DNA from 2 places in the Rhizobium sp. AN80A genome. Region 2 is predicted to be linked to the other one. Evidence: predicted binding sites of a transcription regulator. Region 2 holds the regulator's gene; the other holds the start of a gene.

Region 1 (5,473 bases), 1.9 Mb from region 2:
CCGTCGCGGTCGCTTCAGCAACTGGTGCCTCAGCGGCTGGCGCTTCGGGGGGTTCAGCAGCAGGTGCTTCGGCAGCCGTTTCGTCAGCGGAGGCGCTGTCGGCGTCGTCGTGCTCGGCCGTTTCAGCGGCGGCGTCAGCGGTTGCTTCCGTCGTAGCTGCCGCGGCAGGCGTCGCGGCGGCGTCCTGCGTCGCCAGGTAGGTCGCGGCTTCCTCGGCCTTCACGGCGTCGGCGCGGTAGCCGAGGCCCTTCAGGATTTCTTCCATGTCCTCCAGCGTGGCGCCGAGAATGGAGAGCATCGCGGTCGTCGTGGTGAAGCGGCGGCCGTCATAGGCCCCCTCGGGACGGTTCGGCTGACCCGGTTTCCACTGCAGCAGCGGACGGATGATGTCGGCGAGGCGCTCGAGGATATCGACGCGAACGGCGCGCTTTCCAAGGAAGCGGAAGCCCGCCAGCTTGTAGAAATTGCGCTCGTAGCTCGGATCGGTGACGACAGAGGTACGGCCGGCGGCAAGAACCGGAATGAGGTCGCCGTAGCCCGGCTTGTCGAGACCGTCGTTCTTCAGCCCCCAGAGCAGCGTGATGAGCTCGGCCGGAGCCGGCTTCAGCAGGGCAGGAACGAAGATATGATAGGCGCCGAAGCGAACGCCGTAGCGGCGCATCGAGGCGCGGGCGTCCTGATCGAGCGACTTGACCTCTTCGGTCACGTCGCGACGGAAAAGCACGCCGAGATTTTCCACCAGCTGGAAGGCGAGGCCCTTGGCGAGGCCCTGCAGGTCTTCGGCGCGCGACAGATCGTCGAGCGGCTTCAGCACGGTCGAGATGTGGTGATTGACGAAGCGCTCCAGGCGGGCGGCGACGTGGTCGCGCGCATTGCCGGTCAGCTGCTCGTCGGCAAGCAGGATCACGCGCGGACGCATGATATGCTCGGTGCCCGCCAGACGCGCCACGGGATCGCCGAGCCAACGGATCGAACCGTCGGAGCCGATCGCGAGATCGCCGTTGCCGGACGCGTGAATACGCGCCGCGCGGGCTTCGAATTCCAAAGCAAGCGCCTTTTGCGAAGCAGCCTGGACAGCCTTCGCGTCCGGACCATCCGCTCCCGATACAGGCGTGAACCGGAAACCGGACAACTGCCCCACATGATGTCCTTCTACGAAGACATCGCCATTTACACTGATTTCAGCTTCCAGCATCGCATTCTCTCTCAGGCGCTTCATGAGCACAGATGTCCTGCGATCAACAAAGCGTTTCGTCAACCTTTCATGTAACGCATCGGACAATCGATCTTCGATTTCCCGCGTCTTTTCCTGCCAGTGTGTCGGATCGGCAAGCCAGCTGGGCCGATTCGATACATAGGTCCACGTTCTTATCTGCGCGATTCGCGCCGAAAGCGTGTCAATTTCACCGTCAGTTCGATCCGCGCGGTGCACTTGCTCGGCAAGGAAATTCTCATTTACCGTGCCATAGCGCACGAGATCGGAAAAGAGGGTGGCGATCAGATCGGCGTGCTGGGCCGGCGTAATGCGCCGATAGTCCGGCAGCGCGCAGGCCTCCCACAGCTTTTCGACCCTTGCCGGGGTGTCGGCCAGATCGCGGATCTCGGGATAGCGTGACAGCTGCTCGAGCGCCTGCTGGTCCACCGCCGGCAGGGCGCGCGTCAGGCCGAGCACGCGCGGCCCGGTTTCAAGGCTGGCGCGTAGCGTCTGGATCGACTTGAAATCGAGGTCCGTGGTGCGCCACTGCAGCACCTTGACGTTGTCGAAGTGGTGGCCCTCGATGCGGCCGACCAGCTCCTCGTCGAACGGATCGACATGGCCCGTCACGCCAAAAGTGCCGTCGCGCAGGTGGCGTCCGGCGCGACCGGCGATCTGGGCGAGCTCGGCGGGATTGAGGTTGCGGAACTGGTAGCCGTCGAACTTGCGGTCCTGGGCGAAGGCGACATGGTCGACATCGAGATTGAGCCCCATGCCGATCGCGTCCGTCGCCACCAGATATTCGACGTCGCCGGCCTGGTAGAGCGCCACCTGAGCGTTGCGGGTGCGCGGGCTCAATGCTCCGAGAACGACGGCCGCCCCACCGCGCTGGCGGCGGATGAGCTCGGCGATCGCATAGACCTCGTCGGCGGAAAAGGCGACGATGGCGGAGCGCTGCGGCAGGCGGGTGATCTTCTTCTGGCCGGCGTAGAGCAGGTGCGACAGGCGCGGGCGCTCGACGACGGTAATACCGGGAAGCAGATGCTGGAGGATCGGCCGCATGGTGCCGGCGCCGAGCAGCAGCGTCTCGTCGCGGCCGCGCAGATGCAGGATACGGTCGGTGAAGATGTGCCCGCGTTCGAGATCGCCGGCCAGCTGCACTTCGTCGATGGCAACGAAGGCGGCCTTGGTCTCGCGCGGCATGGCTTCGACGGTGCAGACGGAGTAGCGCGCATTCGGCGGCGAGATCTTCTCCTCGCCGGTCACCAGCGCCACGTTATGGACGCCGACCTTTTCGCAGACACGCGTATAGACCTCGCGCGCGAGCAGACGCAGCGGCAGGCCGATGATGCCAGTGCCGTGGGCAACCATCCGCTCGATGGCATAATGGGTCTTGCCTGTATTGGTTGGACCGAGCACCGCGGTCACGCCGCGCCCACTCAGTATCATCGGCTGCGATGTCAGTGTCTTTGTCCTGCAGACGGGGCGGGGGTGCCCCGGGGTAAAACCAAGCTCCTGATCCGAAGCAGACAAACAAATGGACAGCCGCTCGTGCAAACGCAAGGGCTGATTTGAATTTCACCGGCGGATTTTAGGCTTCGCGAATAGCTTGTGGAATGCTCGCATAGCGATTCGGAACAGCAGTAGAACGAATCGGAGACGAATCGCTGACTCCAGATGATTCAGTGTTTGTTCACGGCTAAGTATTGATTTTGAATCACTTTTTCCCACCAGATGCTGAATCTCATGATTCCCGTATGGCGTGTGTCCGCGTTTTGGTCCGGTTGGATAGGAGCGATGGCACTCGCCGGCTCGTCGTGCGACATCGGTTCCGTCCGAAACGTAAAAGATCCGTTTCGAAGCCGGCTCGACCAAATCCGGAACAAACGGCAGACGAATCAGCGACGTCATCGACTTCCCGGTTTGTTCACGACAACCTGTTGTATTTTATGGAAATTTTAACCATAGGCGAAAATGTGCCGCCGGCCCGGCGTCCGCGCGGGCATGCCAGGCGGCTTCGGATTGCCCGCGAAAAAAATATTGCCCTGTCGGACCATATGGGCGGAACCAAAAGCCGGCTTAGGTGTTTCTGGCTCATTCAAACCTAAAGTGCGTTGAGGTCACGGGACATGCTTGGAACAATACTACTCATTATCCTCATTCTGCTTTTGCTCGGAGCCCTACCAAATTGGGGTTATAGTCGTAGCTGGGGCTATGGACCTTCCGGCGGTTTGGGGCTAGTTCTCGTCATTATTATCATTCTTGTACTCATGGGCCGTATCTAAGCGCCCGAAAAACCTGGGAGAAATGTCATGATGAAGAAGATTGTACTCATCGCTGCTCTGGTTGGCGCGCTGGCATCCTGCACGGCCACCGAACAGGGCACGGCAATCGGCGCCGGCACCGGCGCGGTCATCGGCGGCGCGGTCAGCCACAGCTGGGGCGGCGCGGCCGTCGGCGCTGTTGCCGGTGGTCTTGCCGGCGCGCTCATCGGCCAGTCGGTCGAACGCCGCGGCTACTGCGTCTACCGCGACCGCTACGGCCGCCGCTACGAAGCGCGTTGCCCGCGCTAACGGCTTCGGCCTGAGCGATCAGGTCCACGGATCGAGAAAGGCGTCGGGTTTCCGGCGCCTTTTTTGTTGTCACTATGAAGCCCATCGGGGGCGACCTATCTGGTCGTAGTCGCCTTTGCTGGCACGGCGGGATAGTGCTCTGCTTCGTAATTTTCGATCAGTATGAATAGCATGCGAAAACGCGTTGCTTCGTCGGACCCTTCGTCAGGTTCGCCTTCGAAGTACGGCCTGATCTCGGCCAATGCGGCCCTGTATTCATTTTCGTTTTGAAGTTCTTGAGAAGTATCCGAGGCGAACATACAGATCTCCTTTCGACGTGGCGGAAGCCTACACGGCTTGACGCCCCACGCCAAAGAAAAAGGCCGCATCGCGGAGCGATACGGCCTTTGAAGCTTGGGTCGGTCGGCGCCGGGTCAGTTCTTGGCGCGCTCGACGTAGGAGTTGTCTTCGGTCGCGATGACGACGCGGGTGCCGGCGTCGATGTGCGGCGGCACCGAGGTGCGGACGCCGTTGGACAGCATGGCCGGCTTGTAGGAGGACGATGCCGTCTGGCCCTTGACGACCGGCTCGGTCTCGGTGATCTCGAGCGTCACGTGGCGCGGCAGTTGCAGGGCAAGCGCCACACCTTCGTGCATCGACAGGATGCAGACCATGCCTTCCTGCAGGTAGGCCTTCTGGTCGCCCATGGTCTCATTGTCGACGACGACCTGGTCGTAGGATTCCGGGTTCATGAAGTGGAAGCCTTCGCCGTCCTCGTAGAGGAACTGGTGGTTGACGTCTTCCACGAAGGCGCGCTCGACCTGCTCGGTCGTGCGCCAGCGCTCGGAGACCTTCACGCCATCGACGATGCGGCGCATGTCGACCTGGGTGACCGGCGTGCCCTTGCCCGGGTGGAAGTTGTTGGCCGTCAGAACGACGTAGAGCTTGCCGTCCACATCGAGGACGTTGCCCTTGCGGACGGAAGAGGCGATGACCTTGACCATAAGAGTTCCTTGTAACTCGGCTTTTGGCGTCGTAGAGGACTGTCGAAATGGCCCCGGAGACGCAATCAGGTGTTCTTTGGGGGCGCAACTAACCTAAAATCCGGCAAATAGCCAGCCCTTGCGTGGGTTGATCCGGTCAGGACGGCATTGAATGAAACCCTCGATCGCCAAAGCGTCTCCCTGGTGGACGCCCAGTGTGCATGCCGACCGCCGACCGTTCCTGATCGGACGCAACCGGATACAGGCGGCTCTGCGTGGCTATTTCGCCCGCGAGGACTTCATCGAGGTGGATACGGCGACGCTCCAGGTGTCGCCGGGCAACGAGGCACATCTGCATGCGTTTGCCACCGAGGCGCTGACCACGGACGGGCAGGCGGCGCCGTTTTATCTGCACACCTCGCCCGAATTCGCCTGCAAGAAGCTGCTGGCCGCCGGCGAGGAGCGCATTGCTTGCTTCGCGCATGTCTACCGCAACCGTGAGCGCGGGCCACTGCATCATCCCGAGTTCACCATGCTCGAATGGTATCGCACCGGCGAAAGCTACGAGAGCCTGATGATGGACTGCGTGCGCATCGTAGCGCTTGCGGCCGAAACCATGCAGACGACAATGCTCGGCTATCGCGAGGCGGCCTGCGATCCCTTCGCCGGGCCGGAGCGGTTGAGCGTCGCCGAGGCGTTTCGCCGTCACGCCGATATCGATCTTCTGGCCTCGGTCAGCGCCG
Region 2 (5,473 bases):
TCTTGCCGGCCAGATCCGTGAGCGTCTTCCAGCCATCCCAATCGTCTTCAGCCATGCCGTCCTCGATCGAGATGATCGGGTACTGGGCAGCGAGCTGCGCGAGGTACTCGGCCATGGCGCCCGGCTCCAGCGTGCGGCCTTCGCCTTCGAGAACGTACTTGCCGTCCTTGAAGAATTCGGTCGCGGCGCAGTCTAGACCGAGATGGATGTCCTCGCCAGGCTTGTAGCCGGCTTTCTCGATCGACTTCATGATGAAGTCGAGAGCTTCAGGAGCGCTCTTCAGGCCCGGTGCGAAACCGCCTTCGTCGCCGACGTTGGTGTTGTGACCCTGGGCAGCGAGTTCCTTGCGCAGCGTGTGGAAGACTTCCGAGCCCATACGGACGGCTTCGCGGATGGAATCAGCACCAACCGGCAGGATCATGAATTCCTGGAAGTCGATCGGGTTGTCGGCATGCGCGCCGCCGTTGATGATGTTCATCATCGGGACCGGCAGCAGGTGGGCGGAAGCGCCACCAACGTAACGGTAGAGCGGCAGGCCGGCAGCTTCAGCGGCCGCCTTGGCGACAGCGAGCGAAACGCCGAGAATGGCGTTGGCGCCGAGGCGCGACTTGTTCGGCGTGCCGTCCAGCTCGATCATGATGTTGTCGATCTGGATCTGGTTTTCGGCATCGATGCCGCCGATGGCGTCGAAGATTTCCGTGTTGGCGGCTTCGACGGCCTTTTCGACACCCTTGCCGAGGTAACGCTTGCCACCGTCGCGAAGCTCGACGGCTTCATGCGCGCCTGTCGAGGCGCCCGACGGAACGGCGGCGCGGCCCATGCTGCCATCTTCGAGATAGACATCGACTTCGACGGTCGGGTTGCCACGGCTGTCGAGGATCTCGCGGGCGATAATGTCGGTAATAGCGGTCATCGGCTCTTCTCTGCTGGAGGGTGGATAAATCGTTTGAAATTCGTCTAAATCGAAGATGCGCAAATTACAATGGCAGTTCGGGGCCCTTTTGCGCATGCTTCGCCGCATTGTTCGTGGCTGGCCTAATACACGAACGTGTCAGTCGTTTGAACGTCAGCCCTTGGCGATGGCGTCGAAGGCCAGCAGCTTTTCAAGCAGGCGCGGCATGTCCTTGAGATAGACCATGTTCGGGCCATCCGATGGGGCGTTGTCGGGGTCTTCATGCGTCTCGACGAACACGCCGGCCACACCGACGGCGACCGCCGCGCGCGCCAGCGTCTCGACGAATTCGCGCTGGCCGCCGCTCGAGCCGCCCTGCCCGCCTGGCTGCTGCACCGAATGGGTCGCATCGAAAACGACCGGCGCGCCCATCGCTTCCATGATCGGCAGCGAGCGCATGTCGGAGACCAGCGTGTTGTAGCCGAAGGAGGCGCCGCGCTCGCACAGCATGATGTTCGGGTTGCCGCTGGCATTCAGCTTGGCAAGCACGTTCTTCATGTCCCACGGCGCCAGGAACTGACCCTTCTTGACGTTGATGGCGCGGCCGGTCTTGGCAGCGGCAACCAGGAGATCCGTCTGCCGGCTAAGGAAGGCCGGGATCTGCAGGACATCGACCACGGTGGCCACGTCGGCGCACTGCTCTTCGCTGTGGACGTCGGTGAGGACCGGGAAGCCGAACTCCTTCTTGAGATCGGCGAAGATTTCGAGCCCCGCTTCAAGCCCGATGCCGCGCTGCGCCGACAGCGACGTGCGGTTTGCCTTGTCGAAGGACGACTTGTAGACGAGGCCGATGCCAAGCTTGTCGCAGAGTTCCTTCAACGTGCCGGCGACCATGAAGGCATGCTCGCGGCTTTCGATCTGGCACGGGCCGGCGATCAGAGACAGGCGGGCGCTGTTGGAAAACACAACACGGCCGGCGCCTTCGCCCACGGCCACTTCGGAATTGGTTTCAGTCATCGTTTCTCCTCGAAGGCGAAGAGTGCACCCTGGCCGGGCGCGGCCTTCACCAGAATTCGATTGTTCTTGCGTGTGTAGGTGATCCCGTTAGCAGCCAAATGCGCCTCTGTCACGGCGAGATCGGCAACGGCGAAAACAATCGCCGAGCCGCGCAAACCGCGATCGGCTGTCGACTGGGACAGATCGTAATAGGCGTCCAGCCCATCCGGCGACAGGATATTGATACGGACATTGCCCGCGTCGAGACTGACACCGAAGGCCTCCTGGCGTGACGCGGCCGCATCGGACGCCAGCTGCAACAGCGGCGCGAACGCCTTGGGATCGGACGACGAGAGCACGATCGACGCGATCCCCGATACGCCGTTGGCGTGCGTCTCCAAGGCCTTGCGGTCGCTTGGCAGCGGATTGACCCGCTGGCAGGCGAAGAGGAAGAAATCGGGCGCGCGCAGATCGGCCGCGAAGGCCAGGCGGAACGCCGCCGTCACCTCCGACCCGTCCGGCATCCTCATCGACCTGGCGAATTGCAGCATATCACCGCCGCTCATGCCATCGGTCATAAATCGCGCGTGATCACGATCGGCGTCCGGCGTGCCGAACACGATCGCCGACAAGCCGTCGTCGCCGCACCGAAAGCGAAAGGCGCGGTCGCGCGCCGCAAACACGTTCCCGTCGGCGATGGCGGCCTCATAGGCCTCGATACTGGCGATGCCGAGCGGCTCGAGATAGGTCTTGTCGGCGAAGAAAACGCAGGCGTTCGCGGTTCCGAAGGGATGCAGCGCATCGGCAGCGACCGTGAAGCCGAGCTTGCCCAAACGCTCGCGCGCCATCTCGATGTTGACGACAGGCAGGACGACGTGGTCCAGAGGATGGGGTTCACTCATAGGCAAATCCTCCCGAAATCGGCAGAGATGTGCGCTGGCTTTCGCCACAATGCAAGAGGCGAGCGCGGTTAAATCGAATGAAGCGCAAAATCGCGACGATTCAGAGCCAAGTTTTACGAAAATTTAGGCACTTGCGGAACACATATGGAACATATAGTGTCCGTTCTGGATTTGTTTCACGACTCTGGGGTTCAATTCGATGCTCACGCGCAAGCAACAGGAACTGCTTCTGTTCATTCACGAGCGAATGAAAGAGTCGGGCGTTCCGCCCTCCTTCGACGAGATGAAGGATGCACTCGATCTCGCGTCGAAGTCCGGCATCCACCGGCTGATCACGGCGCTGGAGGAACGCGGCTTCATTCGCCGGCTACCAAACAGGGCGCGCGCGCTCGAGGTCATCAAGCTGCCGGAAGCCTATAATCCGAGCCTGCAGCCACGCCGCGGCTTTTCGCCGAGCGTCATCGAGGGCAGCCTCGGCAAGCCGCAGCCGGTGGCCGCCGCCCCTGCCCCGAAGCCGGCGCCGAGCGCCGACAACGGAAACTCGGCTTCCGTTCCCGTCATGGGCCGGATCGCAGCCGGCGTGCCGATCTCGGCGATCCAGAACAACACTCACGACATCACCGTTCCCGCCGACATGCTCGGCTCGGGTGAGCACTACGCACTCGAGGTCAAGGGCGATTCGATGATCGAGGCCGGCATTTTCGACGGCGACACCGTCATCATCCGCAACGGCAACACCGCCAATCCCGGTGACATCGTCGTGGCGCTCGTGGATGACGAAGAGGCAACGCTGAAGCGCTTCCGCCGCAAGGGCGCCTCGATCGCGCTCGAGGCAGCCAACCCGGCTTACGAAACCCGCATATTCGGACCGGACCGCGTCAAGGTCCAGGGCAAGCTCGTCGGCCTCATCCGCCGATATCACTAATCGGTGACGGGTCGCCCGCGAAGCTGTCATTGCGCCAGTCATAGGCGCGATGACGCATCCAGGGGCGATCGAGACTGCCGTAAGCGGTTTTGACGACGGGCGAGCCTTGCTCGTCGATACGGATTTCGACGGCTCCCGAGCGCCGCAAGGTTTCTCCGGTCAGGAGCATGGCGCCGGAGCGGCATGTCACCTCGCGGAGACGGACGGGTGTGACGACGATATCGGCGACGTCGCAGGCGGGACCGAGATAAGCGGCGTTTTCCAGCGTCGCGATGATGTAGCCGCTGTCGAGCGTGGTCACGCACCACGCCGTCTTCAGGCACTGGAAGCCATTATTGTTCGTCGAATCCGCTGCGCCGCGCATCATGCCGCGGGCTTCGCGTTGTTGTCTCGGTGTCAATCTCGGCCTTGGCTCGCCCTTTTTCGGGATGGACAGCGCCTCGCCATCGAGCATGTCCGGCGGCGTTTGATTTTCAATGGCAAGCGCGCGCTGCCATTGCCCCAGAATGAAGTCGGGCGGGCGTTCGCGATTGCTGGCCAGGCTGTCGCTCTTGAGCGATGCCACGAGGCTTCCATCCTCGGACACGACAAGCTCGGGCGCCGGCTCGGCCGGCAGCATGACGAGGACAAGGGTTGCAACCGCGGCACCCACGGCGCCGATCCAGCGCAGGCGCGTCAGCATCAGCCCCCAGATTAGAAAGCCGACGACGGCGATCACGAAATACCATTCGGGAATCCTGCCCGTATCGACGCTACCGCCCCAGCCCGACACCATCCTGGCGATAGCGATCACCAGATCCAGCCCGAAGCCAGCGACGATCCAAAAGGGCGCATCGAGGCCGAATGGCGTCGCCAACATGGCGGCCATTCCAAAGGGCATGACGATGAAGGAGATGACCGGCATGGCCAACAGATTGGCCGGCAGCCCGTAGCCGCTCAGCCTGTTGAAATGCTCGATCGAAAACAATGCGGTCGAGAAGCCGCCGATCATGGAGGTGAGCGCGATGCCGCCAAAGAAGCGAAGCGCGAACATGACCGGTTTCATCGCCGGATGCGTGAAAAAGACGCTCTCGCGAGGTCGTCTTCTGGTCCAGACGGCAAAGCCGGCGACCAGCGCCAGGGTCGCGGCGTAAGACATCTGGAAGCTGGGGCCAAGCACTTCCGATGGCGACAGCAATATGATCAGCAGCGCGGAGAGAGCGATATTGCGCAGACTGATCGACGGACGGTCGAACAGCGCCGCGACCAGCATGATCGCCATCATGATGAAGGCGCGCTCGGCGGAGACGGCGAAGCCGGAGATCATGTAATAGGCGGTCAGCGCCAGAAGCGCGCTGCCGGCGGCGAACTTCTTGGTCGGATAGGCCTGGGCGAAGCCGGGAAAGAGACCGAAGAACAGGCGCAGCCCGACGAAGCAGATGCCGGCCGACAGCGCCATGTTGAGCCCCGAGATCGCGACGATATGCGCGAGACCGGATTGACGCAGCGCCTCGGTCGTCTCGTTGGAGATGGCCCGTCTCTCGTCGGTGACCAGAGAGGCGGCGAAGGCGCCGGTATCACCGGACAGGATGCCACGGATGCGGTCGCCGATGCGGCTGCGCAGGCCGTAGAGCCAGGCCATGGCGCGATCTTTCGCGGAGAGCTCGACGCTATCCACCGGCGACGGGAGGAGTTGCGGCGTGCCGTAGAAAAAACCGTTGGCGCCGATGCCGTCAAAATAGGCGGAAAATGCGAAATCGCTCAGTCCCGGCAGCGCCG

Evidence for each region. The regulator LexA, encoded in region 2, represses DNA repair genes until DNA is damaged. The targets are predictions, from matches to a motif close to TGTTCNNNNTGTGTTCNG.
Region 1: the regulator LexA is predicted to act here: its motif matches at 2,829-2,846, upstream of P3R82_RS26490 (helicase-related protein).

The regions. Positions count from the first base shown of each region.
Region 1 covers NZ_JASJPX010000003.1:3,010,693-3,016,165, forward strand. Annotated here, with positions in the region: gene P3R82_RS26490 (helicase-related protein) at 1-2,644, opposite strand, end outside; gene P3R82_RS26495 (DUF3309 family protein) at 3,325-3,480, shown strand; gene P3R82_RS26500 (YMGG-like glycine zipper-containing protein) at 3,508-3,768, shown strand; gene P3R82_RS26505 (hypothetical protein) at 3,864-4,067, opposite strand; gene efp (elongation factor P) at 4,182-4,751, opposite strand; gene epmA (EF-P lysine aminoacylase EpmA) at 4,903-5,473, shown strand, end outside.
Region 2 covers NZ_JASJPX010000003.1:1,085,612-1,091,084, forward strand. Annotated here, with positions in the region: partial or broken gene eno (phosphopyruvate hydratase) at 1-913, opposite strand, end outside; gene kdsA (3-deoxy-8-phosphooctulonate synthase) at 1,067-1,909, opposite strand; gene P3R82_RS16900 (VOC family protein) at 1,906-2,790, opposite strand; gene lexA (transcriptional repressor LexA) at 2,990-3,715, shown strand; gene P3R82_RS16910 (ComEC/Rec2 family competence protein) at 3,696-5,473, opposite strand, start outside.